DNA from 4 places in the Pseudomonas sp. MPC6 genome. Region 2 is predicted to be linked to each of the others. Evidence: predicted binding sites of a transcription regulator. Region 2 holds the regulator's gene; each other region holds the start of a gene.
What was found. The regulator FliA, encoded in region 2, starts transcription of late flagellar genes. The targets are predictions, from matches to a motif close to CTAAAGTTTNNNNNNNNNNNGCCGNTAA.
Positions count from the first base shown of each region.

Region 1: ELQ88_RS04315 (methyl-accepting chemotaxis protein) is a predicted target of FliA. The motif match lies at 2,126-2,153, and genes of this name have one in related genera.
Region 3: flgM (flagellar biosynthesis anti-sigma factor FlgM) is a predicted target of FliA. The motif match lies at 3,912-3,939, and genes of this name have one in related genera.
Region 4: ELQ88_RS14875 (methyl-accepting chemotaxis protein) is a predicted target of FliA. The motif match lies at 3,807-3,834, and genes of this name have one in related genera.

Region 1 covers NZ_CP034783.1:501,955-507,897, reverse strand. The annotation lists gene ELQ88_RS04335 (twin-arginine translocase TatA/TatE family subunit) at 1-34, shown strand, start outside; gene tatB (Sec-independent protein translocase protein TatB) at 45-506, shown strand; gene tatC (twin-arginine translocase subunit TatC) at 503-1,297, shown strand; gene ELQ88_RS04320 (16S rRNA (uracil(1498)-N(3))-methyltransferase) at 1,294-2,001, shown strand; gene ELQ88_RS04315 (methyl-accepting chemotaxis protein) at 2,195-4,111, shown strand; gene ELQ88_RS04310 (amino acid ABC transporter ATP-binding protein) at 4,250-4,984, opposite strand; gene ELQ88_RS04305 (amino acid ABC transporter permease) at 4,977-5,936, opposite strand.
Region 2 covers NZ_CP034783.1:5,160,721-5,166,663, forward strand. The annotation lists gene ELQ88_RS25825 (chemotaxis response regulator protein-glutamate methylesterase) at 1-232, opposite strand, end outside; gene ELQ88_RS25830 (chemotaxis protein CheA) at 283-2,547, opposite strand; gene ELQ88_RS25835 (protein phosphatase CheZ) at 2,571-3,359, opposite strand; gene ELQ88_RS25840 (chemotaxis response regulator CheY) at 3,382-3,753, opposite strand; gene fliA (RNA polymerase sigma factor FliA) at 3,922-4,662, opposite strand; gene fleN (flagellar synthesis regulator FleN) at 4,659-5,489, opposite strand; gene flhF (flagellar biosynthesis protein FlhF) at 5,606-5,943, opposite strand, start outside.
Region 3 covers NZ_CP034783.1:1,500,857-1,506,799, reverse strand. The annotation lists gene flgC (flagellar basal body rod protein FlgC) at 1-382, opposite strand, end outside; gene flgB (flagellar basal body rod protein FlgB) at 386-793, opposite strand; gene cheR (protein-glutamate O-methyltransferase CheR) at 1,159-1,986, opposite strand; gene ELQ88_RS09000 (chemotaxis protein CheV) at 2,033-2,965, opposite strand; gene flgA (flagellar basal body P-ring formation chaperone FlgA) at 3,047-3,808, shown strand; gene flgM (flagellar biosynthesis anti-sigma factor FlgM) at 3,975-4,301, shown strand; gene ELQ88_RS08985 (flagellar protein FlgN) at 4,350-4,817, shown strand; gene ELQ88_RS08980 (flagellar brake protein) at 4,910-5,656, shown strand; gene ELQ88_RS08975 (MFS transporter) at 5,721-5,943, opposite strand, start outside.
Region 4 covers NZ_CP034783.1:2,730,578-2,736,520, reverse strand. The annotation lists gene ilvD (dihydroxy-acid dehydratase) at 1-1,186, shown strand, start outside; gene sodC (superoxide dismutase family protein) at 1,568-2,089, shown strand; gene ELQ88_RS14875 (methyl-accepting chemotaxis protein) at 2,137-3,750, opposite strand; gene ELQ88_RS14870 (DUF72 domain-containing protein) at 4,005-4,772, opposite strand; gene ELQ88_RS14865 (DNA methylase) at 4,769-5,200, opposite strand; gene ELQ88_RS14860 (nuclear transport factor 2 family protein) at 5,370-5,801, shown strand; gene ELQ88_RS14855 (nucleotidyltransferase family protein) at 5,847-5,943, opposite strand, start outside.

The DNA of each region.
Region 1 (5,943 bases), 2.2 Mb from region 2:
AAAAGTCGAAGAGCCGATCCGCAAAGACGTGTGAGCACTGACTAATGTTTGGTATCAGCTTCCCTGAACTGCTGCTCGTCGGCCTCGTTGCCCTGCTGGTGCTGGGCCCCGAGCGCCTGCCGGGTGCAGCGCGCACCGCTGGCCTGTGGGTCGGGCGGTTGAAGCGCAGCTTCAACGCGATCAAACAGGAAGTTGAACGTGAAATCGGTGCCGACGAGATTCGTCGGCAGCTGCACAACGAGCACATTCTGTCGCTGGAGCAGGAGGCGCGGAAGATTTTCACGCCGACTCAGCAAGAGGCCGCACCGGTTCAGCCGGTTGAACCTGTGGCGGAGCAGACGATTCATGCTCCGACTGCAGACCCTGCGCCTGCCCAGGTACCGACGGAAACGGTGAAAGCTGTTGAACCGCCGCCGGTTATCGCGCCCGTAGAACCTGTTGCTCCTGCCGCCGCGCCGACAACGCCGGCTCCTCACGACACCACTTTGCCGCCGCGAGTCTCATGAGCGATCTCCCCGAAAACGACCAGCACATGCCGCTGGTTTCGCACCTCACCGAGTTGCGTACCCGCCTGCTGCGCTGTGTAGCGGCGATTTTCATCATCTTCGCCGGGTTGTTCGCCTTCACCCAGCAGATCTACACCTTCGTTTCCACGCCGCTGCGCCAGTACCTGCCGGTCGGCGCGACGATGATCGCCACCGACGTGTCCTCGCCGTTCCTGACGCCGCTGAAGCTGACCATGATGGTGTCGCTGTTCCTGGCCATCCCGGTGATCCTGCATCAGATCTGGGGCTTCATCGCGCCGGGGCTGTACAAGCATGAGAAGCGCATCGCGGTGCCATTGCTGGTGTCCAGCATCCTGCTGTTCTACACCGGCATGGCGTTCGCCTATTACCTGGTGTTCCCGCTGATCTTCAAATTCTTCGCCGCCGCCACCCCGGCCGGCGTGGAAATGATGACCGACATCAGCAGCTACCTCGATTTTGTCATGACGCTGTTCTTCGCCTTTGGCGTGGCGTTCGAAATCCCGGTAGCCGTGGTGCTGCTGGTGTGGATCGGCGTGGTCAACGTCGTCTACCTGAAGAAGATCCGGCCGTATGTGATCATCGGCTGCTTCGTGGTCGGCATGATCCTCACTCCGCCGGACATCTTCTCGCAGACCCTGCTGGCCGTGCCGATGTGGCTGCTGTTCGAGATCGGCATCCTGTTCAGCGGCCTGATCAGCAAACGCGGCGAGCACCCGGACGACCAGCCGGTTGACGATCACAACGACCAGCCGCCAGCGACCCAGCCGTGAACCTGCTGCTCCTGGAAGAGGCCGATTTCATAGCGGCCGACCGCGTGATCCTGCGTGATCGCCGGTTGACTCACATGCAGGAAGTTCATCGTTCGGTCGTCGGCGACAGCCTGCGGGTCGGGCGTATCGACGGCTTGATGGGCTCGGCCGTATTGCTGCGCCTGGACGCCGATGAAGCAGAGTTGCGCGTCATCCTCGATCAGCCCCCACCCGCCAAGCTGCCATTGACCCTGATACTGGCCCTGCCACGCCCGAAGATGCTGCGCAGGGTGTTCCAGACCGTGGCGGCCATGGGTGTGCCGCGCATCGTGCTGGTGAACAGCTACCGCGTCGAGAAGAGCTTCTGGCAAACACCCTTCCTGGAGCCCGAGGCGATTCGCGAGCAACTCATCCTCGGCCTCGAACAGGCGCGGGACAGCGTGTTGCCGCAGATCGTCATCGAGAAGCGCTTCAAGCCCTTTGTCGAGGATCGCCTGCCAGCGATGACCGAAGGCACCCTCGGCCTGGTCGGTCATCCCGGCAACTACCCGCCCTGCCCCCGTGGCCTGGATGAGCCGGTGACCCTGGCCATCGGCCCCGAAGGCGGCTGGATCCCCTACGAAATCGACCTGCTGGGCAAGTCCGGGCTGCAACCGGTGCAGCTCGGCGAACGCATCCTGCGGGTCGAAACCGCCGTCGCCGCGCTGCTTTCACGCCTCTTCTGACACCGCCTCTATCCCCTGTAGGAGCGAGCTTGCTCGCGAAGGTCATTAACGATGACGAAGGCGGCCTGGATGAGCGCGGCGACTTTACGCCCATCGCGAGCAATCGAGCGTCGACCGGCTGCTCCTACAGAATGTCGTGAGCCTGCCGATACACCTCCCATAAAACCAATGTTTGGTTCTGGGGAGTTGCAGCATGTACCAATGGCTAGCCGAGAAACTGGGGAACATCAGCGTCAATCGCAAACTGGGTGTCGGCTTCGGTCTGGTGCTCCTGCTGACGTTGTTAACCACCTTCACCGGCTGGTCCGGCCTGAACGAGGTGACAAGCCGTGGCGACAAACTCGGTTTCATTTCCAGCCTCAATGAGCTGACCAAAGACCTGCGCATTGCCCGCCTGGACTACGACATGCATCGCGGCGAACAGGGCCCGGGCGTGGTCAATGACCTGCTGGGCCAGCTCGATACCGGCTTGAAAACCGCCCGTACGCTGATCGAACAACCCGCCGACGCCGCGATGGTCGACCAGCAACTGGCTGCCGTCGCCGAGTACAAGCGCGCCTTTGCCGACATGACCCAGGCCACCGTCACTCGCGAAGATGCCCGCAGCAAGCTGGGAGCGACCGCCGACAACGCCGTGGCCCAGATCGCCGCCGTGGAGCAATCCTTGCTGCACGGCGAAAGCGTCGCCGACTACAACAACGTGATCGAGCTGAGCAAACTGCTCCAGCAAGCGCGTTATCAGGTTCGCGGTTATACCTACAGCGGCAAGGCCGAAGCCGAACAACCGGCGCTGGACGCTATCGACATGGCCCTGCAAAGCCTGGCAAACCTGCCGTCCAAGGTGCCGGAACAGCACCTTGCCAATCTGCAACAAGCCAGCGAATCGCTAAAAGGTTATCGCGCTGCCGTCAGCCAGTTCCGTGACTCGCAGGTGGCGAACGCCACCGCCCTGAAACACATGGCGGCCCAAGGCGACATCCTCATCGACCTGAGCAAAAAGCTGACGGCGTCGCAGACCGTGGTGCGCGACACCGATGCCGCCCACGCGAAAAACATGCTGTTGCTGGCAGCCCTGCTGGCCCTGGCTTTTGGCTTGCTCGCGGCTTGGGCCATCACCCGTCAGATCGTGGTTCCCCTCAACCAGACACTCAAAGTCGCCGAGCGCATCGCCGCGGGTGATCTGACGCACAATCTCGTGTCGCAGCGTCAGGACGAACTCGGCCAGCTGCAACGCGCCATCCAGAGCATGACCCAAGGCTTGCGCGAACTGATCGGTGGCATCAGCGATGGCGTCACGCAAATCGCCAGCGCTGCTGAAGAGCTATCCGCCGTCACCGAGCAGACCAGCGCCGGGGTCAACAGCCAAAAGGTCGAGACCGACCAGGTCGCGACCGCCATGAACGAGATGACCGCCACGGTGCAGGAGGTCGCACGCAACGCTGAAGAAGCCTCCGAGGCCGCGGTCGCTGCCGACCAGCAGGCCCGCGAAGGTGACAAGGTGGTCAGCGAAGCCATCGCCCAGATCGAGCGCCTGGCTATCGAGGTGGGTAACTCCACCGTCGCCATGGGCGATCTCAAGCGCGAAAGCGACAAGATCGGCAGCGTGCTCGACGTGATCAAATCCGTGGCCCAGCAAACCAACCTGCTGGCCCTCAACGCCGCCATCGAAGCCGCTCGTGCCGGTGAGGCCGGACGCGGTTTCGCGGTGGTCGCCGACGAAGTCCGCAGCCTCGCCCAGCGGACCCAGAAGTCCACCGAAGAAATCGAAGAGTTGATCGTTGGCCTGCAAAGCGGCACCCAGCAAGTGGCGACCATCATGGACAACAGCCGCAGCCTGACCGACAGCAGCGTCGAACTGACCCGCCGCGCCGGTGGATCGCTGGCCAACATCACCCGCACCGTGTCGGCGATCCAGTCGATGAACCAGCAGATCGCCGCTGCCGCCGAGCAACAAAGCGCCGTGGCCGAAGAGATCAACCGCAGCGTGCTGAACGTGCGCGATGTGTCCGAGCAGACTTCGGCTGCGAGTGAGGAAACCGCGGCCTCCAGTGTTGAGCTGGCGCGGTTGGGGACGCATTTGCAGATGCTGGTGGGGCGGTTCAGGGTTTGAGGTGATGCGAGGGTTTCGGTTCAGCCAAAACCGAGGTGATGCCATCGCGGGCAAGCCCGCTCCCACAGGGATTTATGTCGTAAACAGATCCTGTGGGAGCGGGCTTGCCCGCGATGGCGGCCGGGAGGACGCTGAATCTTAGAGAACCTGCCGCAAAAAGGCCTGCGCCCGAGGATCCTTCGGCGCATCGAAAAACTCCGCCGGCGAGGCATCTTCCAGCAGTTTCCCGTGGTCGAAGAACAACACCCGATCCGCCACTTCCCGCGCGAAGCCCATTTCGTGGGTCACGCAGACCATGGTCATGCCTTCCAGCGCCAGGGTTTTCATCACGTCCAGCACTTCACCGACCATCTCTGGATCGAGCGCCGAGGTTGGCTCATCGAACAGCATCACCTTCGGATCCATCGCCAACGCACGAGCAATCGCCACCCGCTGCTGCTGACCGCCGGAAAGACGCGATGGAAATTCGTTGGCCTTTTGCGCAATACCGACCTTCTCCAGCAACGCCAGAGCCTTGGCCTCACGCTCTTTCTTGCCGCGCTTGCGCACGACTTTCTGCGCCAGGCAGAGGTTTTCCAGCACGGTCATGTGCGGGAACAGGTTGAAATGCTGGAACACCATGCCGACTTCGCGGCGGTAGGCGTTGACGTCGGTTTTCGGGTCGGCCAGCTGCAGGCCGTCGATGCTGACCGAGCCCGAGTCGAATTCTTCCAGGCCATTGAGGCAACGCAGGAAGGTCGACTTGCCGGAACCGGACGGGCCGATCACCACCAGCACTTCACCCTTGGCCACTTGGGTGGTGACGTTGTCCACCGCGCGAACCACCTGGCCGCGGGTGTCGAAGACTTTTACCAGATCGCGGACTTCAATCACTTTGCGCGAGCCTCCGCTCAAGCCGGCTGGCGATTTTCGACAGCGGCAGGTTGATCAACAGGTACAACCCAGCCACGCAGAACAGGATTTCGAACGGCGAGAACGAGGTGGTGATGACTTCGCGACCGCTTTTGAGCAGTTCGGTAATCGCGATCACCGACACCAGCGAGGTGTCCTTGACCAGACTGATGAATTGCCCGGCCAGCGGCGGCAATACGCGCTTGAAGGCTTGCGGCAGCACCACATGACGCATCGACTGGCCAGCGCTCAGGCCCAGGGAGCGCGCCGCTTCGTTCTGGCCGCGGGCGATCGACTGCACACCGGAACGGATGATCTCCGCCACGTAGGCGCCGGTGAACAACGACAGTGCGGCGATCCCGGCGAATTCCCGGGACAGGTTCATCACGGTGCCGATGAAGAAGTAGAAAATGAAGATCTGCACCAGCAGCGGCGTGCCGCGTACCAGTTCGACGTAAATCGTCGAGAGGTCGCGCAGGGTCGGGTTGTTCGACAGCCGGCACAGGCCGGTGGCGAGGCCGATCAGGAGACCGAGCACGCCGGACACCACGGACAACCACAAGGTGGTCCAAAGACCCCACATCAGTGGTCCTGCGGCCCAATGGCGGGTGACACCAATCACATCGCCTTCAGCCACATCGTCGCCCTGGGCGACTTGCAGGCTGTTGTCGTCGACGACCAGGCGTTGCTCGTCGCCAGCATCGTTGCGCAGGGTTACTTCAGCCTTGTCACCCTTGCGCACCAACTCGCTGACGGTGGAGATGTCGGCGGCGCGTTGGGATTCTTCGGCGTGGTAGGCGAAGTATTGCGGTATACGGTTCCAGCGCCATTCGTAGGACATCAGCGAGGTGGCGTAGTACAGGGCGCCGGCCAGGCCGATGAGCACCAGCACGGTTAGAACGTGCCAGGGCCATTGGGCTTTTTTATGTTTCATTTATCAG
Region 2 (5,943 bases):
CCGGGGTCGGGCAGCGTTGCATGATGTGCCGCACGGCGGTGATGCCATCCATCATCGGCATCTCGTAGTCCATGGTGATCACGTCCGGCTTGAGGGCCAGCGCCTGATCGATCGCCTCTTTGCCGTTGGTCGCCGTGCCGACCACCTGGATATTCGGATCGGCTGCAAGAATTTCCGAGACGCGGCGGCGGAAAAACCCCGAATCGTCCACCACCAGGACTTTGACTGCCATAAACACTCCATATGGACGGAGCAAGGCTCAGTCGCCCCGCCCCGCCAGAATCAAATACGCCGCGTGGCGTAACGCTTGAGCATGCTCGGAACATCGAGAATCAGCGCGATGCGGCCGTCACCGGTGATGGTGGCGCCCGACATGCCCGGGGTTCCCTGGAGCATTTTGCCCAATGGCTTGATCACCACTTCTTCCTGGCCCACCAGTTGATCGACGACGAAGCCGATCCGCTGGGTGCCCACCGAAACGATCACCACATGGCCTTCGCGCTGCTCTTCGTAAGCGGCGGAGCGGACCAGCCAGCGCTTGAGGTAGAACAGTGGCAGCGCCTTGTCGCGCACGATCACCACTTCCTGGCCGTCCACCACGTTGGTGCGCGACAGGTCGAGGTGGAAGATCTCGTTGACGTTCACCAGCGGGAAGGCGAACGCCTGGTTGGCGAGCATGACCATCAGCGTCGGCATGATCGCCAGGGTCAGCGGCACCTTGATGACGATCTTCGAGCCCTGGCCCTTGGCCGAGTAGATGTTGATCGAACCGTTGAGCTGGGAGATCTTGGTTTTCACCACGTCCATGCCCACGCCACGACCCGACACGTCGGAGATCTCGGTCTTGGTCGAGAACCCCGGGGCGAAGATCAGGTTGTAGCACTCGGTGTCGCTCAGGCGCTCGGCCGCGTCCTTGTCCATCACCCCGCGTTTTACCGCGATGGCACGCAGGACGTGCGGGTCCATGCCTTTGCCGTCATCGGAGATCGACAGCAGGATGTGGTCGCCTTCCTGCTCGGCCGCCAGAATCACCCTGCCGCCACGGGACTTGCCCGCGGCTTCGCGTTCTTCCGGCGATTCGATGCCGTGGTCGACGGCGTTGCGCACCAAGTGCACCAGCGGATCGGCCAGGGCCTCGACGAGGTTCTTGTCGAGGTCGGTTTCTTCGCCGACCAGCTCCAGGTTGATCTCTTTCTTGAGCTGGCGCGCCAGGTCGCGAACCAGGCGCGGGAAGCGTCCGAAAACCTTCTTGATCGGTTGCATCCGGGTCTTCATGACCGCGGTTTGCAGGTCGGCCGTGACCACATCGAGGTTGGACACGGCCTTGGACATGGCCTCATCGGCGCTGTTGGCGCCCAGGCGAACCAGGCGGTTTCGCACCAGCACCAACTCGCCGACCATGTTCATGATTTCATCGAGCCGCGCGGTGTCGACCCGCACGGTCGTCTCGGCTTCGCTGGCGTGTTTCTCGGCCGGCGGCGCCACCGGGGCACGCGCAGGCGCTGGGGCGGCCTTCACGGCTTCGGCTTGTGGCCCGGGAGCTTGTGGCTCGACGGCTTTGGCGACCGGTTTGGGCGCTGCAGCCTTGGCGACCGGTGTGGCCACCGATGCACTGGCACCGGCAGCGATGCCGATCTCAGAAAACTTGCCTTTGCCGTGCAGCTCGTCGAGCAGCGCTTCGAACTCGTGATCGGAGATCAGTTCGCTGCCCACCGCTACGGCCGTTGGCGCCGCCGGGACTGGAGCCGCAGCGATCGCCGATTCCAGCGCCTCGACCGCGAAGTTGCCCTTGCCGTGCAGTTGATCGAGCAGTGCTTCGAACTCTTCGTCGGTGATGTCGGAGCTGTCGCCTGCCGCTTTCGGCGCGGCCGCTGCGGCAGGCACTGCTGGCGCTGTGGGCGCAACCACGGCGTCGACGGCGAACCGGCCTTTACCGTGCAATTGATCGAGCAATGACTCGAACTCGGCATCGGTGATTTCGTCGCTGACCGGCGCAGTGTTGCTGACCGGTGCCGGAACGGAAGGCGCCGCCTCGGCCTGCGCCTTGATCGCGTTCAGCGAGTCCAGCAGTTGTTCGAATTCATTGTCGGTGATGTCATCCGGCACGCTGTCAGCCACAGGCGCCACGGCGGCAACCGGTGCCGCTGCGTCAGCCGATTGCGGCTCGGCCAGACGCGCCAGGGCCGCCAGCAACTCAGGCGTGGCGGCCGTGACCGGGCTGCGTTCGCGGACCTCGGTGAACATGCCGTTCACCGCGTCCAGCGCTTCGAGAACCACGTCCATCAATTCCGAGTCGACGCGACGCTCACCCTTGCGCAGGATGTCGAACACGTTCTCGGCGATGTGACAGCACTCCACCAGCTCGTGGAGCTGGAGGAAGCCGGCGCCTCCTTTTACAGTGTGAAAACCGCGAAAAATTGCATTGAGCAAGTCCGCATCATCCGGTCGGCTTTCAAGCTCGACCAGTTGTTCGGACAGCAGCTCTAGAATCTCGCCGGCTTCAACCAGGAAATCCTGAAGGATCTCTTCATCGGCGCCGAAGCTCATTAATGGGGTGCTCCTAACAGGTCTTAAAATCCAAGGCTGGAAAGCAAATCGTCCACATCGTCCTGACCGGACATGACGTCTTCTCTTTTATCGGCATGAATCTGCGGACCTTCACCCTGAGAGAGCTGTTTTTGCGGATCTTTTTCTGCCCGCATCGCTTCACGGTCATGTTCGATGCCCGCAAAGCGGTCCACCTGGCTGGCCATCAGCACGAGTTTGAGCAGATTGCTTTCAACTTCGGTGACCAATTGAGTCACACGCTTGATCACTTGACCGGTGAGGTCCTGATAATCCTGGGCGAGCAGGATATCGTTGAGGTTGCTCGACACAATGCGGTTGTCGGCACTGCTGCGTGTCAGGAAACCGTCGACCCGCCGGGCCAGTTCGCGGAACTCTTCAGCCCCGACTTCACGACGCATGAACCGTCCCCAGTCCGTGCTCAGCGCCTGGGCTTCCTGGCTCAGGCTGTTGACCAGCGGCGTGGCGTTCTCTACCAGGTCCATGGTGCGGTTGGCCGCGGCCTCGGTCAGCCTGACCACATAGCCCAGGCGCTCGGTGGCGTCCGTGATCTGGGACACTTCCTCGGCTTGCGGCATGTGCGGGTCAATCTGGAAATTGACGATCGCGTTATGCAACTCGCGGGTGAGCTTGCCCACCTCCTGGTACAGGCCGCGGTCACGGGTCTGGTTGAGCTCATGGATCAGTTGCACCGCGTCGCCGAACTTGCCTTTTTCAAGGCTTGCGACCAGTTCGACCGCGTGTTTTTTCAGGGTCGATTCGAAATCGCCCTGTGAAGATTCTTTTTGCTCCATAGCTCCCCCGTGGCGCCGTTGCTCAACCAATGCGTTCGAAAATCTTCTCGATTTTTTCTTTCAACGCCTGGGCCGTGAAGGGTTTGACCACATAGCCGTTGACACCGGCCTGGGCCGCTTCGATGATCTGCTCGCGCTTGGCTTCAGCGGTCACCATCAGCACCGGCAGGTGCTTGAGCTTTTCATCGGCACGCACGTGGCGCAGCAGATCGATGCCGGTCATGCCAGGCATGTTCCAGTCGGTGACCAGAAAGTCAATGCTGCCGCTGTTGAGCATCGGAATGGCCGTGGTGCCATCATCCGCCTCGACCGTGTTGGTGAACCCAAGGTCACGCAACAGGTTTTTAATGATCCGCCGCATCGTTGAGAAGTCATCAACGATGAGGATTTTCATGTTCTTGTCCAATTCGACCTCCAAGCAGTCTTAAACGCGCCCAGCACCTGGACGCGCCATTTCAATCAATCCGGCGATGCACTCGATGACTGTCTGGAACACAACAGATCGCGACCGGCGCAGTTGAACACCGCACCAGCCACGTTCGCAGTGTCCCCAACACTGCCTTCAGCGCGCTCGCCACTCCCCCAAACGCGCCCGCAAACGGGCCGCGCACTGGCTGTGTAACTGGCTGACCCGGGATTCGCTGACCCCCAGGACCTCGCCGATTTCCTTGAGATTGAGCTCTTCGTCGTAGTACAGCGCCAACACCAGTCGCTCACGCTCAGGCAAATTGGCAATCGCGTCCGCCAGCGCCGCCTGGAAGCGTTCATCTTCCAGGTCGCGCGACGGCTCCGGATGTGCACTCGCGCCGTCCTCGTGCAGCCCTTCGTGTTCGCCGTCCTGCAACAGATCGTCGAAACTGAATAACCGGCTGCCCAGGGTGTCGTTCAAAATCCCGTAATAATCGTCGAGACTCAATTGGAGTTCGGCCGCAACTTCGTGATCTTTAGCGTCGCGACCGGTTTTAGCTTCAATCGAGCGAATCGCGTCGCTGACCATGCGGGTATTGCGGTGGACCGAACGGGGCGCCCAGTCCCCCTTGCGCACCTCATCGAGCATCGCGCCGCGGATTCGGATGCCCGCGTACGTCTCGAAGCTGGCGCCTTTGCTGGCGTCATATTTGGTCGACACTTCCAGCAGGCCGATCATCCCGGCCTGGATCAGGTCTTCGACCTGGACACTGGCCGGCAGACGCGCCAGCAAGTGGTAAGCAATGCGTTTGACCAGTGGCGCGTAACGCTCGATCAGCTCGTACTGCACGTCACGCGCCGACTGCTTGTAAAAGTTGTAGCCACTGGCTGTCATAGCACCGGTCCTGCGGTTTGTTGCACCAGGCGTTCGACGAAAAACTCCAGGTGCCCGCGGGGGTTGGCCGGCAACGGCCAGGTATCGACCTTCTGTGCAATGGCCTTGAAGGCCAGGGAGCACTTGGAACGCGGGAAGGCTTCATACACGGCGCGCTGCTTCTGTACGGCCTTGCGCACGCTTTCGTCGTACGGCACGGCGCCGACGTATTGCAAGGCGACGTCGAGGAAGCGATCCGTGACCTTGGTCAGCTTGGCGAACAGGTTGCGACCTTCCTGCGGGCTCTGGGCCATGTTGGCCAGGACGCGGAAGCGGTTCATCCCGTAATCGCGGTTGAGCAACTTGATCAGGGCGTAGGCGTCGGTGATCGAGGTCGGTTCGTCGCAGACCACCAGCAACACTTCCTGGGCGGCGCGCACGAAACTGACGACCGACTCGCCGATGCCCGCCGCGGTGTCGATCACCAAGACGTCGAGGTTATCGCCGATATCGCTGAAGGCCTGGATCAGGCCGGCATGTTGCGCCGGGCTCAGATGCACCATGCTCTGCGTGCCGGACGCGGCCGGGACGATACGAATGCCGCCGGGGCCTTGCAACAGGACGTCGCGCAGCTCGCAGCGGCCTTCGATCACGTCGGCCAGGGTCCGTTTCGGTGTCAGTCCCAGCAGGACGTCGACGTTCGCCAGCCCCAGATCGGCGTCCAGCAGCATGACTCGCCGGCCGAGCTCCGCTAGAGCCAGGGACAAGTTCACTGACACGTTAGTTTTCCCGACGCCACCTTTGCCGCCGGTCACCGCGATCACCTGTACGGGATGCATGCTGCCCATGTTATTTCTTTACCTTGTCTTGCATAGACGGAGGCCACATTACTGGCTGCGCGTTCACCAACGGAACAATGCATGGCAGACCATCGATGTAGGTACAAAAACTATTCATTAATACCTCAGCCGACCCGCTTGGTCGGGCTGTGATAAATATCAGCGAACATATCAGCCATGGCTTCCTCGCTAGGTTCTTCCTGCATTTGCACGCTTACTGCGCGGCTGACCAACTGATGACGCCGCGGCAGATGCAAATCATCGGGAATCCGCGGGCCATCGGTCAGGTAAGCCACCGGTAAATCATGGCTGATGGCCAGGCTCAACACCTCGCCCAGGCTGGCCGTTTCATCCAGTTTAGTCAGGATGCAGCCGGCGAGCCCGCAGCGCTTGTAACTGTGATAAGCGGCCGTCAGCACCTGTTTCTGGCTGGTGGTGGCCAGGACCAGATAATTTTTTGACT
Region 3 (5,943 bases), 3.2 Mb from region 2:
TGGTCTGGAACGAACGGCTCGCGGAAATCATGTCGGCCATTTCTTCCACCACGTTGACGTTGGGGTAATACACGTAGCCCTTGGCGTCAGCCGCCGGATGGTTCGGCTCGTACCGTGCGTCCAGATCGCTCTGGTCTTCGACCACGCCCAGCACTTGCACACCCTGGCCGGCGGCGTCCTGGTTCTGGAACAATGAGTCGCCGCCGCCACTCTGGGCGCCCTGGAACATGGTGGCGAACACCGGGTGACGCGCGCGGTAGGTCTGGTCGATGCTCGACGAGACGGTCTCGGCGTTGGCGATGTTACTGGCGACGGTGTTCAAGCGAGTGGTCTGGGCACTCATGCCGCTACCGGCAATGTTGAAAACGCTGGCGAGGGACATGAATCATTCTCCACGAAGGGCTGAGATCAACCCTTTGAATTTGCTGTTGAGCAGGGTAAAGCTGGCCTGGAAGTTGACCGAGTTCTCCGCGTAGGCCGATTGCTCAAGCTGGGCGTCCACGGTGTTCTGGTCGATCGACGCCTGCATCGGCGTGCGGTACAGCAGCGACTCATCGCCATTGCCCAGGCCTTCGGCTTCGATATGACGGTTGTTGGTCATGTTCAAGGCGAAAGAGCCGCTCTTGGTCTTTTCGTTCTGCGCGGCGAGCACTGCCGAGAAGTCCAGGTCCCGCGCCTTGTAGTTCGGGGTGTCGGCGTTGGCGATGTTGTTGGCCAGAACTTCGGCACGCTTGGCGCGAAAGCCCAGGGCCTGTTCGTGGATACCGAGCGCTTTATCGAAGCTGATGCTCATGTCGGGAAACCTTCGGGTGACCTGATTTTTCGTAAGATGAGCTTAGCAAGCGTCGTGCCAATTCGAAAAAGCCCGTAAACCGGGGCTTTGCGGGCAGGGGCAAGGCGGCAATGCCAGAAAAGCGGCAACCGGTTTCCGCAGGCTGCCGCTTTTCTGCCGCTTCACACCGATTTGCGAAACACCACCATCCCCTGTAAGAGCCGGCTTGCCGGCGAAGGCGTCCGTCCAGTCGACAAATGCGTTGACTGACCCGCCGCTATCGCCGGCAAGCCGGCTCCTACACCGGACGTGGTGTCGGCGGAAAATCACTTGGCATAAAAAACGGGAGCCATTGAGGACTCCCGTTGTTTGATGCTGCCACTCAATCACTTCGCCTGGTAAATAATCCCCGGGCTGCACTGAACCATCTGGTAATGATCCGGTAAACCATTCAGTGCCTCAGAAGCACCGAGGAACAGATAACCGCCGCGCTTCAACGTGCCATGAATCCGCAACAGGATGTCCTTCTTCACCTCGGCGGAGAAGTAGATCAGCACGTTGCGGCAGAACACGATGTCGAACTTGCCCAGGCTCGCGTAGCTGTCCAGCAGGTTGAACGAGCGGAACTCCACCCGGCTCTTGATCGGTGCCTTGATGGCCCAGCGTCCCGGCTCTTTGGGGTCGAAATAACGCTGCAGGCGCTCGGGCGACAGACCGCGGCCGATGGCCAGGCTGTCGTACTCGCCGCTCTTGCAATTGGCCAGCATGATGCTGGACAGGTCGGTGGCAACGATCTGCACCCCCTGCTTCAACTGGCCCATGTTGACCCGCTCGAATTCATCGATCGACATCGACAGCGAATACGGTTCCTGACCCGACGAGCACGCCGCCGACCAGATCCGTAGACGCTGGCCAGGGGCGGCCTTGATCGCTTCGGGCAACACCTTGTTCTTCAACACTTCAAACGGATAGGTGTCACGAAACCACAGGGTTTCGTTGGTGGTCATGGCGTCCACCACCCTCTCGCGCAAACCGCTGCGCGGCTGGGTCTGGGTGCGCTGGACCAGCTCACCCAGGGACTTGATGCCTTGCTGCTCCATCAGTTTATTGAGACGGCTCGCGACCAGGTACTGCTTGTTTTCACCGAGCAAAATGCCACAGGCTTTTTCCAGGAATACCCGGAACTGTTCGAAATCCAAATTACCCGTAGACAAAGATACCGCCTCTTAAATCGTGTTGACCGCCAGGGGCAGAAGGCCCCTAGCTGATGTCTGCTGCTTTGATCCGGTCGACTACCCGGGATGCCAAGTCATCAGGACGGAATTTTGCCAGGAAGTCATCGGCACCGACTTTCTTGACCATCGCCTCATTGAACACACCCGACAACGAAGTATGCAGGATGATATGCAGCTTTTGCATGCGCGGGTCGTTGCGGATCTCGGCCGTCAGGGTGTACCCGTCCATTTCCGGCATCTCGATGTCGGAAATCATCATCAGGAACTCCTCTTCCGGCTTCTTGCCCTCCTCGACCAACTTGCGCAGGTAATTCAGCGCTTGCCGGCCGTCGTTCAACGCCACCACTTCGACACCGACCGTTTGCAGGCAACGCGAGACTTGCTTGCGCGCCACCGACGAGTCGTCGACCGTCAACACGCGCAAGGACAACGCCTTGTGCCGGGTGTCGACATCCACCACGCCGACGGAAATCGCTTCCGGTGTCGGCGCCACTTCCGCCAGCACCTTCTCGACGTCGATGATTTCGACCAGCTGATCGTCGACCCGGGTCACCGCCGTCAGGTAATGATCGCGCCCCGTGCCCTTGGGCGGCGGATGGATCTCCTCCCAGTTCATGTTGACGATGCGTTCCACCGAGCGCACCAGGAAACCCTGGGTCTTGGTGTTGTACTCCGTGATGATCACGAAGGGATTGCTTTGATCACGCAACCGACCGGAACCGGTCGCCATCGCCAGATCGAGAATCGGAATAGTCGCCCCACGAATACTCGCTACACCGCACACCACAGGATTGGACTTGGGTATCAGGGTCAGCTTGGGGCATTGCAGCACCTCACGAACCTTGAATACGTTGATCCCATACAACTGCTGGCCGTCGAGACGGAACAACAACAGCTCAAGGCGATTCTGCCCAACCAGTTGCGTGCGCTGGTTTACCGAATCCATTACACCCGCCATGCCCAGACTCCTACACCAACGCTAAGTGTGTTGCGACGCGCATTCATCACTAAACGGCACGGCGCTTGCTTTTTAACCCTTATGAACCCAGACCTGACATTTTTCCGACGCCTGACCTCCAACTGCCGCCGCTGGTGCGGCGTGCTGTCGGCCGTGTGCCTGTTCAACGCCGGCAGTCCTGCCATTGCTGACACGGTTACCTTGCCTGACATGCTTATCGGCGTCACTCAGGGCTTTCTTGAATTCACCGTCGAAGACTATCTGGCGAGCAGTCAAACGGAAGGCCGTTACGAGATCCAGGTCAACCCGCTCGACCCGCGACTGCGCATGCCGATGTGCGACAAGGAATTGACAGCCACCCTCGAGAGCCCGGCCAGGCCGCTGGGTCGGGTCACGGTCAAGGTTCGCTGCGAGGGTGCGTCCCCCTGGACAGTCTTCGTGCCCGCTCAAGTACGCCTGTTTCGCGACATCGTGACCACCAGCCGGCCCCTGCGCCGCGCGGGTATTGTCGAGCCCGAGGACGTAACGTTGCGCGAACGTGACATCAGCCTGATCAGTCAGGGTTACCTGACGTCGGTCGACCAGGCGATCGGGCAGAAACTGACCCGACCCATGGTCGCTGACCAGGTCATTACCCTGGTGAATCTGGAACAGGCTGAAGTCATCAGCAAGGGCGACCAGGTGGTGATTATCGCCCGCAGTGGTACGCTCAGCGTGCGCATGCCGGGTGAAGCACTGTCCAACGGCGGTATGCGTGAACAGATTCGAGTGAAGAATCTCAACTCCAAGCGGGTCATCAAGGCGCAAGTCATCGCGCCTGGCCAGGTGGAAGTGGCCATGTAGGGTGCTCTGTGGGGTGAAGATGTGGCGCGCCACCCGACTGTTCCCTAAACTGTGCTCCATGCAGGGCAAGCGCTGACGCGCGCAAGCTCATTGATAAGTGGGCCTAAAGTTTTCCCGGGTATGGCCGAAAACATGGCAAGCGTCCAAATACCCAGAGGTTTTTATCATGGTCATCGATTTCAGCCGATTGAACAGTTCCTCGCCACCGACGGGCATTACCCGTACCAGCGCTGCCAGGGAAACCGCCGAAGCCGGCAAATCCGCGCCGCTGAGTACCCCGGCCGAACAGGCCAGTACCGTCAAAAGCGGGGAATCGGTACACATCAGCAATGAGGCTCAACAGTTGCAGAAGGTCACTGACACGCTGCGCGATCAGCCTGCCGTCGACAAAGCCCGAGTGGCCGAGTTGAAAGCCGCGATTGCCGATGGCAGCTACAAAGTCGACAGCAACCGTGTCGCCAGCAAACTGCTCAACTTCGAAGCCCAGCGCTAGGCCACGGCCCGCGCCAGGCTTTTGGACGCTTAAAACCCAAGGCCAGCCATGCACGACACTCATCTGCTGCAATTGATCACCGACGACTTTGCTCCCGCACAACACTTGCTGCAGCTACTGCAATCCGAATCCATCGCCTTGCACGGTCGCGACATGCCGCTGCTCGAAGACATTCTGGCGCAAAAACAGGCATTGATCGTTCTGCTCGATCAACATGGCCGCAAGCGCAGTGAAATCCTCGCCAGTCTCAACCTGCCCACCAATCGCCAGGGCCTCGAGCAACTGGCCAGTCAGTCGAGCCTGGGTGAACAGTTGCTGGCGCAAAGCGATGTGCTGACCGACCTTCTGGCCCAATGCCAGGCCGCCAACCTCATCAATGGCCAGTCGATTGTGAGGCAGCAGGCCGCCACGGCCACCCAGCTGAAAATCCTCACCGGCGGCGAGCCGCCAGCGCTCTACAACGCCAGCGGATCCTTCTCCACGCTGGTGAAGCCGCGCCCGCTCAGTCAGGCGTAAGCCTGCTGCCGAGTACGCCCTATCTAGCCGCGAAACATGCTGGCAAAATACTAGCCAGTCGCAGTCATATTTTGTCCGGAGATTGATCAACCGTGTCCAATGCCTTAAATGCGGGAGATGCTCCGCAACCACCCAAGGTGCTTACCACGCCTCTGGAGATCTCCGGCAACCTGCGCCAGCTGCAAGAAAGCCATGATCCGCTGATCATCACGTTCCACGAGCGCAGCCAGCGCTTCCAGAGCTATCTGGTGGACGTCGACCGTAAACATAAAACGATCACCCTCGACGAAATGATTCCCCGCGATGGCGAGCGCTTCCTGCTGGCCGGCGAACCGTTCAAGGTCGAAGGTTTCCACGACGGCGTGCGCATTGCCTGGGACAGCAACGGCCCGCTGACCATCGATGAGTCCGTCGACAGCCGTTGCTACCGCGGCCCCCTGCCCGCTCAAGTGGTCTATCACCAGCGCCGCAACGCCTTTCGCGCAGCGTTGAAGCTGGCACAACTGGTCGACGTCAATCTGGACGGTGAAAAGCTCAGGATGCCGATCAGCGGCAAATTGCTGGACATTTCCGCCACCGGCTGCAAGTTGCGCTTCGAAGGCAACATCAGTGGCTCCCTGCAACTGGGCCAGGTGTACGACCGCTTCGCCGCTGCCCTGCCCTTTGGCAAAATGACGGCGCCGGTCGAGCTGCGCTACCTGCATTTCGAGGAAAAAATCTCCACCACCTTCGCCGGCGTACGCTTTCACAACATGAGCGGATTGGTGCAGCGTCAGGTCGAGCGGTTCGTCTATCAGCTTCAGCGCGAAGCACGGCGCTTCGACAAAGACGACTTCTGATACAACGCTCCCATGAAAACGGGCAGCCCCTTGCGGTGACTGCCCGTTTTTTTATGCTCGGGTGTTAAGGCCGGGCTTCGGTAAAGCTTTTCTGACGGCCCAGGTCATCGTCATCGTCAGCGTCATCGGCGGACGCATCGGTTTCGGTTTCGGTTTCGGTTTCGGTTTCGGGCTCAGGCTCAGGCGCGGGGTCTGGCTCAGGTTCGACCGGACTCTGCATCTGTTCCTGCACCACCTGCTCATCGACCCGCGGATCAAGGCAAGCCACCAGCGGTGAACTCGACATA
Region 4 (5,943 bases), 2.4 Mb from region 2:
CGAAGCCGTGGGCCAGAATGCCCGGGGTGATATCAACGAGATCCAGGTCAAGCAGATCGAGGAAGTGGCAATCCCCGGCCCCGGTTCCTGCGGCGGCATGTACACGGCCAACACCATGGCCTCGGCCATCGAGGCGTTGGGCATGAGCCTGCCGGGTTCCAGCTCCCAGGACGCGGTCGGCAGCGACAAGGCCTCGGACAGTTTCCGCGCCGGCCAGCAGGTGATGGAGCTGCTCAAGCTGGACCTCAAGCCGCGGGACATCATGACCCGCAAGGCGTTTGAAAACGCGATTCGGGTGGTGATCGCCCTCGCCGGCTCGACCAATGCGGTGCTGCACCTGTTGGCCATGGCCCATGCGGTGGATGTCGAGCTGACCCTGGATGATTTCGTCGAGCTGGGCAAGGTGTCGCCGGTGGTGGCCGACCTGCGCCCCAGCGGCAAATACATGATGAGCGAACTGGTGGCCATCGGCGGCATCCAGCCGTTGATGAAGCGCATGCTGGCGGCCGGCATGCTGCACGGCGATGTGCTGACGGTCACCGGCAAGACCCTGGCGGAGAACCTGGAAAACGTGCCTGACTACCCCGAAGGCCAGGACGTGATCCTGCCCTTCGACCAGCCGGTGAAGAAGGACTCGCACCTGGTGGTGCTGCGCGGCAACCTCTCGCCCACGGGCGCGGTGGCCAAGATCACCGGCAAGGAGGGTTTGCGCTTTGAAGGCACGGCTCGGGTGTATCACGGTGAGGAAGGCGCGCTGGCGGGCATTCTCAACGGCGAAGTCAAGGCCGGCGATGTGATCGTGATCCGCTACGAAGGCCCCAGGGGCGGCCCCGGCATGCGCGAAATGCTCTCGCCGACGTCGGCGGTGATGGGCAAGGGCTTGGGCAAGGATGTGGCGCTGATTACCGACGGACGCTTCTCCGGTGGTTCCCACGGTTTCGTGGTGGGGCACATCACGCCGGAAGCCTTCGAGGGCGGGCCGATCGCGCTGATCGAAGATGGCGACAGGATCACGATCGACGCGGAAACCCGGCAGATCAGCGTCGACGTGTCCGACGCCGAACTGGCCGAGCGCAAGACGCGCTGGGTGCGGCCGGAATCGAAGTACAAACGCGGGGTGCTGGCCAAGTATGCCAAGACCGTGTCCAGTGCTTCGGAAGGTGCTGTGACGGATAAGTATCTGTAGGAGGGCAACGTTGACTGAACTGACGCCTTCGCGAGCAAGCCCGCTCCCACATTGGATCTCCAGTTGGGGACAGTTTTGTGTACGACAAAGATCAAAGTGTGAGAGCGGGCTTGCTCCGGGCGGCGTTCCGACGAAGAGCCCCCCATGAACAACACAGAAAATCACTGTACGGCGCAGCCCTTACCCATCCCCAGATCCCTCTTTAAAAGCTTCTCGTAACAAATGCGCGCGCAATCCCCTAAAACTTCTGAACTCCCCCCGACTCTCACTTTTACGCTGGCGAACCTCCCTGCATCGCCGAGGCACTTCATCGGCAGTTAATGCCCTCAGGTTATGAGTTCGCCTCGCAAAAACCCTCACCCCCCCTTTCAGGAATCGCCTATGAAACGCTCCATGTGGTTTGGATTGATCGCTACGCTGGCAACTGGCACGGCACACGCAGCTTCCCAGGAAGTGCCCATGAATCTGGTTAGCGCCGAGGGGGTGCCCCAGGCCATCGGCACGATAACGGTCAACGAGACACCCTATGGCCTGTTGTTCACGCCGAATCTCAAATCCCTGCCAGCGGGCATGCACGGTTTTCATGTGCACGAAAACGGCAGCTGCGAAGCCGGCATGAAGGATGGGGTCAAAGGTGCTGCACTGGCGGCCGGGGGACATCTGGATCCGCAGAAAACCGGCAAGCACCTGGGCCCATATGCCGACGGGCACCTGGGGGATCTGCCGGCGGTCTACGTGACAGCCGATGGCATCGCCAATTATCCGGTACTGGCGCCGCGCCTCAAGACGCTCTCGCAAATCAAAGGGCACGCGCTGATGATCCACGCCGGCGCCGATAATCATTCGGACATGCCAAAACCCTTGGGCGGTGGCGGCGATCGTGTGGCGTGCGGTGTGATCTGACCCCACGCGATCGCTGTAAGCGCCTGCGATCTTCCAGCGACGCTACCTCAGAGCCGAAACCGATCCACCGATTGCGACAGCCTGCCCGCCAGGGTGGACAGTTCATCGGTGGTCGAGGCGGTGCGGCCGATGACTTGGCTGTTGCCCTCGGACATGCCGGCGATCATTTCCACCTGATGCGCGATTTCATTGCTCGCCAGGCTCTGTTCGCCGATGGTGCGGGTGATGTCGTTGACCAGTTGCGTGGTGTTCAGCGTGGCGTCGAGAATCTCGCGAATGGCGCGTTCGACGTCGGCGGTCACCGCCATGCCTTTGTCGACCTGGGCCACGCCCGCTTCCATGCTGGTCACCGCCTCCCGGGTGCTGAGCTGGATACGCGCGACCATGGCGGCAATTTCCTGGGTGGAGGCGCTGGTGCGCCCCGCCAGGTTGCGCACTTCGTCGGCCACCACGGCAAAACCACGGCCCTGCTCCCCGGCGCGAGCGGCCTCGATGGCGGCGTTCAGCGCCAGCAGGTTGGTTTGATCGGCAATGCCCTTGATCACCTGGATGATGCTGAAGATCCCTTCGGACTCCTTGTCCAGCGTGCGGATCACCTGGGCCGATTGCTGTGCCGAACGGGCGATGCCGTCCATGTCGTTGACCACCTGATGGATCACCCGCCCGCCATCCTTGGCCAGGGTCTCCGCCTGGTTGGCCATGTTCAGCGCCCGCTCGGCATGCCGGGTGATTTCCTCGATGCTGGCGGTCATCTCGCTGGCGGCCGCTGCCATGGTGCTGGCCGCTGCGCTTTGCTGCTGGCTGCTGCCGGCGACCTCGTGACAGCCGTCGCTCAACTGCTGGCTCATGCCGCTCACGCCATGGGCGTTGCTGCGAACCGCCTCGATCATGCCGCGCAGGTCGCGCTGCATGGTCGCCAGGCTACGAATCAGCGCACTGGCTTCGTCCTTGCGGGTGGGCTCGACAATAGGTTCGCTCAGGTTGCCATGGGCGATGCTGTCGGCAATGCGGCTGGCAGTCTGCAACGGCCCCATGATGCTCAAAATCACCCAGCGGCCCTGGAGGAGGAGCAATAGCAGGCTGGCGACGAGCATGCCGCCAATGGCGAACCTGGCGTTGCCGATGGCTTGCCCGGTACCGGCGCCGGTCTGTCGGGTGTCGGTTTCGATCAACTCACTCAGAGCGGCCAACTGGTCTTCCAACTGGCTGAAAGCAGTATTGAAGCTACCCAGCTCCTGTTGCGCGGCCTCCGGGTTGGTTAGCGCCAGGCCGACGATGCGTTCGGCAGCGTTGATGTAGGTATCCAGGCTCGGCTTGACCTTGTCCAGGCCGGCCTTGACGGTGGCATTGACCGGCAGCTTGAGGTTTTCACCGAGCACTTCACGAAAGCGCGCCGCATGTTCCTCGATGGAACTGCGCACCTCGGCCGCGCTGCTGGTGCTTTTGCCCAACCCGACCAGCATCGCCGCCAGCACGTCGGCGCGTAACGCGTCGTGCATCATGTCGGCTTCGAGGTGATTGCGCAGCGCGGTCATGCTGACCTCGTTGTCATTCACCGCCTGCGCCATCTGCGTGTTTCCCAGGTAACTGACCAGGCTCATGATCAAGGCGGTGAGCAGGCCGGTGCCAATCAACAACAGCAAACGTAATTTTATCGACACTTGTAGGTCCCCTGTCAGTTGGGTAAAGCCCTGCGTGGAAGGCTTTTCTGAACAGGTTATCGACTGTGCCGGGCGCTAATTGAAGGCTATTTGCATACGCTCGTTTCTTTTACGACATGCGGTCGTCCTTGACTGTTTTTGCGCGTGTCCCCACAGGGAAACCGCCAGGACGCATCGCGGATGTGGCATCGGCTGCATGTTGTGCGCTACCTGTAGGAGCCTGGCTTGCCACCGATGAGGCCACACGCCCCAGCCTAATGCCCGGCTTGCCACAGCGTAGCCTCGCGACCAAGAAGTGCTTGCAGGGTCAGCGCGTTGGCCAGCGCAAACCCGCTGGCGGTGTTATCGAAGATGCACCAGCTGGCAATGCCTGCCTGCGCCGAATTTTGCACCTGCCGAGCCAGCGTCTCCAATCGGCTCAGGTCGTAGTCACTGTGATAAATGCGCGGCGAGCCGTGCCAGCGCCAGTAATGAATCCCCGACCACCCGCCCGGGGTATCGCCGCCGGTAATGGGCGATGGGTCGGTAGCGACCCGCCCTACTCGCCGCGCGATCAATAAAGCGTCTGCGTCCAGCCAGCTTGCATGCCGCGGCTCAAGCACCACCGCCCCGGTGTAACGTTGCCGCAGTGCCTGGAAAAACGCCGCGGCAACGCGTTCCTCGTAAGCCAGCGACGGCGGCAACTGCACCAGCAGGCAGCCCAGGGCATCACCCAGCGCCGTGCATTGGGATAGAAATTCGTCCAGCAACAGCTCGCAGCCCTGCAAGCGCTGAACATGGGTGATGAGTTTGGGCACTTTGACCGAAAACCGAAACGCCGCCGGCACCGACTGCGCCCAGCGCCAATAGGTCTGCGAGCGATGCGGGCGATAAAAAGAGCTGTTGATTTCAACGGCAGCGAGTTGCGAGGCATACCGCTGCAGATGGGTGCCGTGCTCAGGAAACGTCGGCCAGTGTTCCCGGGGCAGGCTCCAGCCGGCACAGCCGACGTGCACCGACGGGACTTGATTAGCCTGGTTCAATAGAGCACCGCCGCGGCATCGCGCATGAAAATCTCCAGGGTTTTGGGCCCTACCCCGTCGAACTCGAGCAAGCGCTTTTCGAAGGTTTGGCGATCGGCGCTGGCCGCCTGAATCTGGCCGATCTTGCCGGCGTATTCATCGCTGAGTTTTTTACACAGGTTCAACAGGCGCGTCGCGGTGGTCTCGTCGTAGCGCACGTAATGGGCTTCACCCAGCATCGCAACCAGTTGCCGATGGGTACAGCCACCCAGTTTGCGCGGGGTATCGCGACCGTGTTTTTCAACGATGACGCGGTAGGCCTGGGCGGCGATCTCTGCCTGGATACGCTTGCCCATCAGGAAGCTGGCGATAAACCATTTGAACAAGCCGCCTTCGTCTGCATTTTTCAGATGAATACCGAGATCGCTGGCACTGATCGATTTGTTCATTTCAGGCGTTCTTCTCCCCAGTCAAAAACCCACCACTGGCTCCTTAACTTCGAGAAAAGCTCGCCCTGCAAGTTCGTTTTTTTCGCAACCCATGCTAGGTTGTACGATGACCGACGAGTCACCCTGTATGACCATCGATCCAATCAACCACAACAACAAGGACATCCCCATGAAACGAACCAGACTGCTGATTGGTTTTCTGTGCCTCTTCAGTGGCTACGTAGCGGCAGCCCCTTCCCCGGGCGAGAACGAAGTCGCGCAAGCCGTCGACCACCTGACTCAAGCCATGCTGAAGAAGAACATTCCGGAGCTGCAGGCACTGACTGCCGAGAACCTCACCTACGGGCACTCCAGCGGCAAGGTCCAGGACAAGAAGGCATTCATCGCTGATATCGAAACCGGCAAAAGTGCGTTCAAGACGTTGGAAATGCAGAACCAGACCATCACCCTGTCCGGCGATGTGGCGCTGGTTCGTCACCACTTCTCGGCCCAGGCGCTCAAGGTGACCGAGGTGGTGCCAACGGAAATCGAGAACTTCCAGATCTGGCAGAAACAGAAAGGCCAATGGTTGCTGGTTGGCCGACAAGCCTTTCGGTTCTGATGGTTGCGTAGGGGGCCGGGGTCTAGGAAGATTTCGCCCCCTTGTTCATTTCAAACAACCGTCTTCGCCAACGATCTTCAACCAGGGCCAGCGCGCCTGATAACTCTTGGCCTTCTGCTCGAACAAATCCGGTTCAGGATTG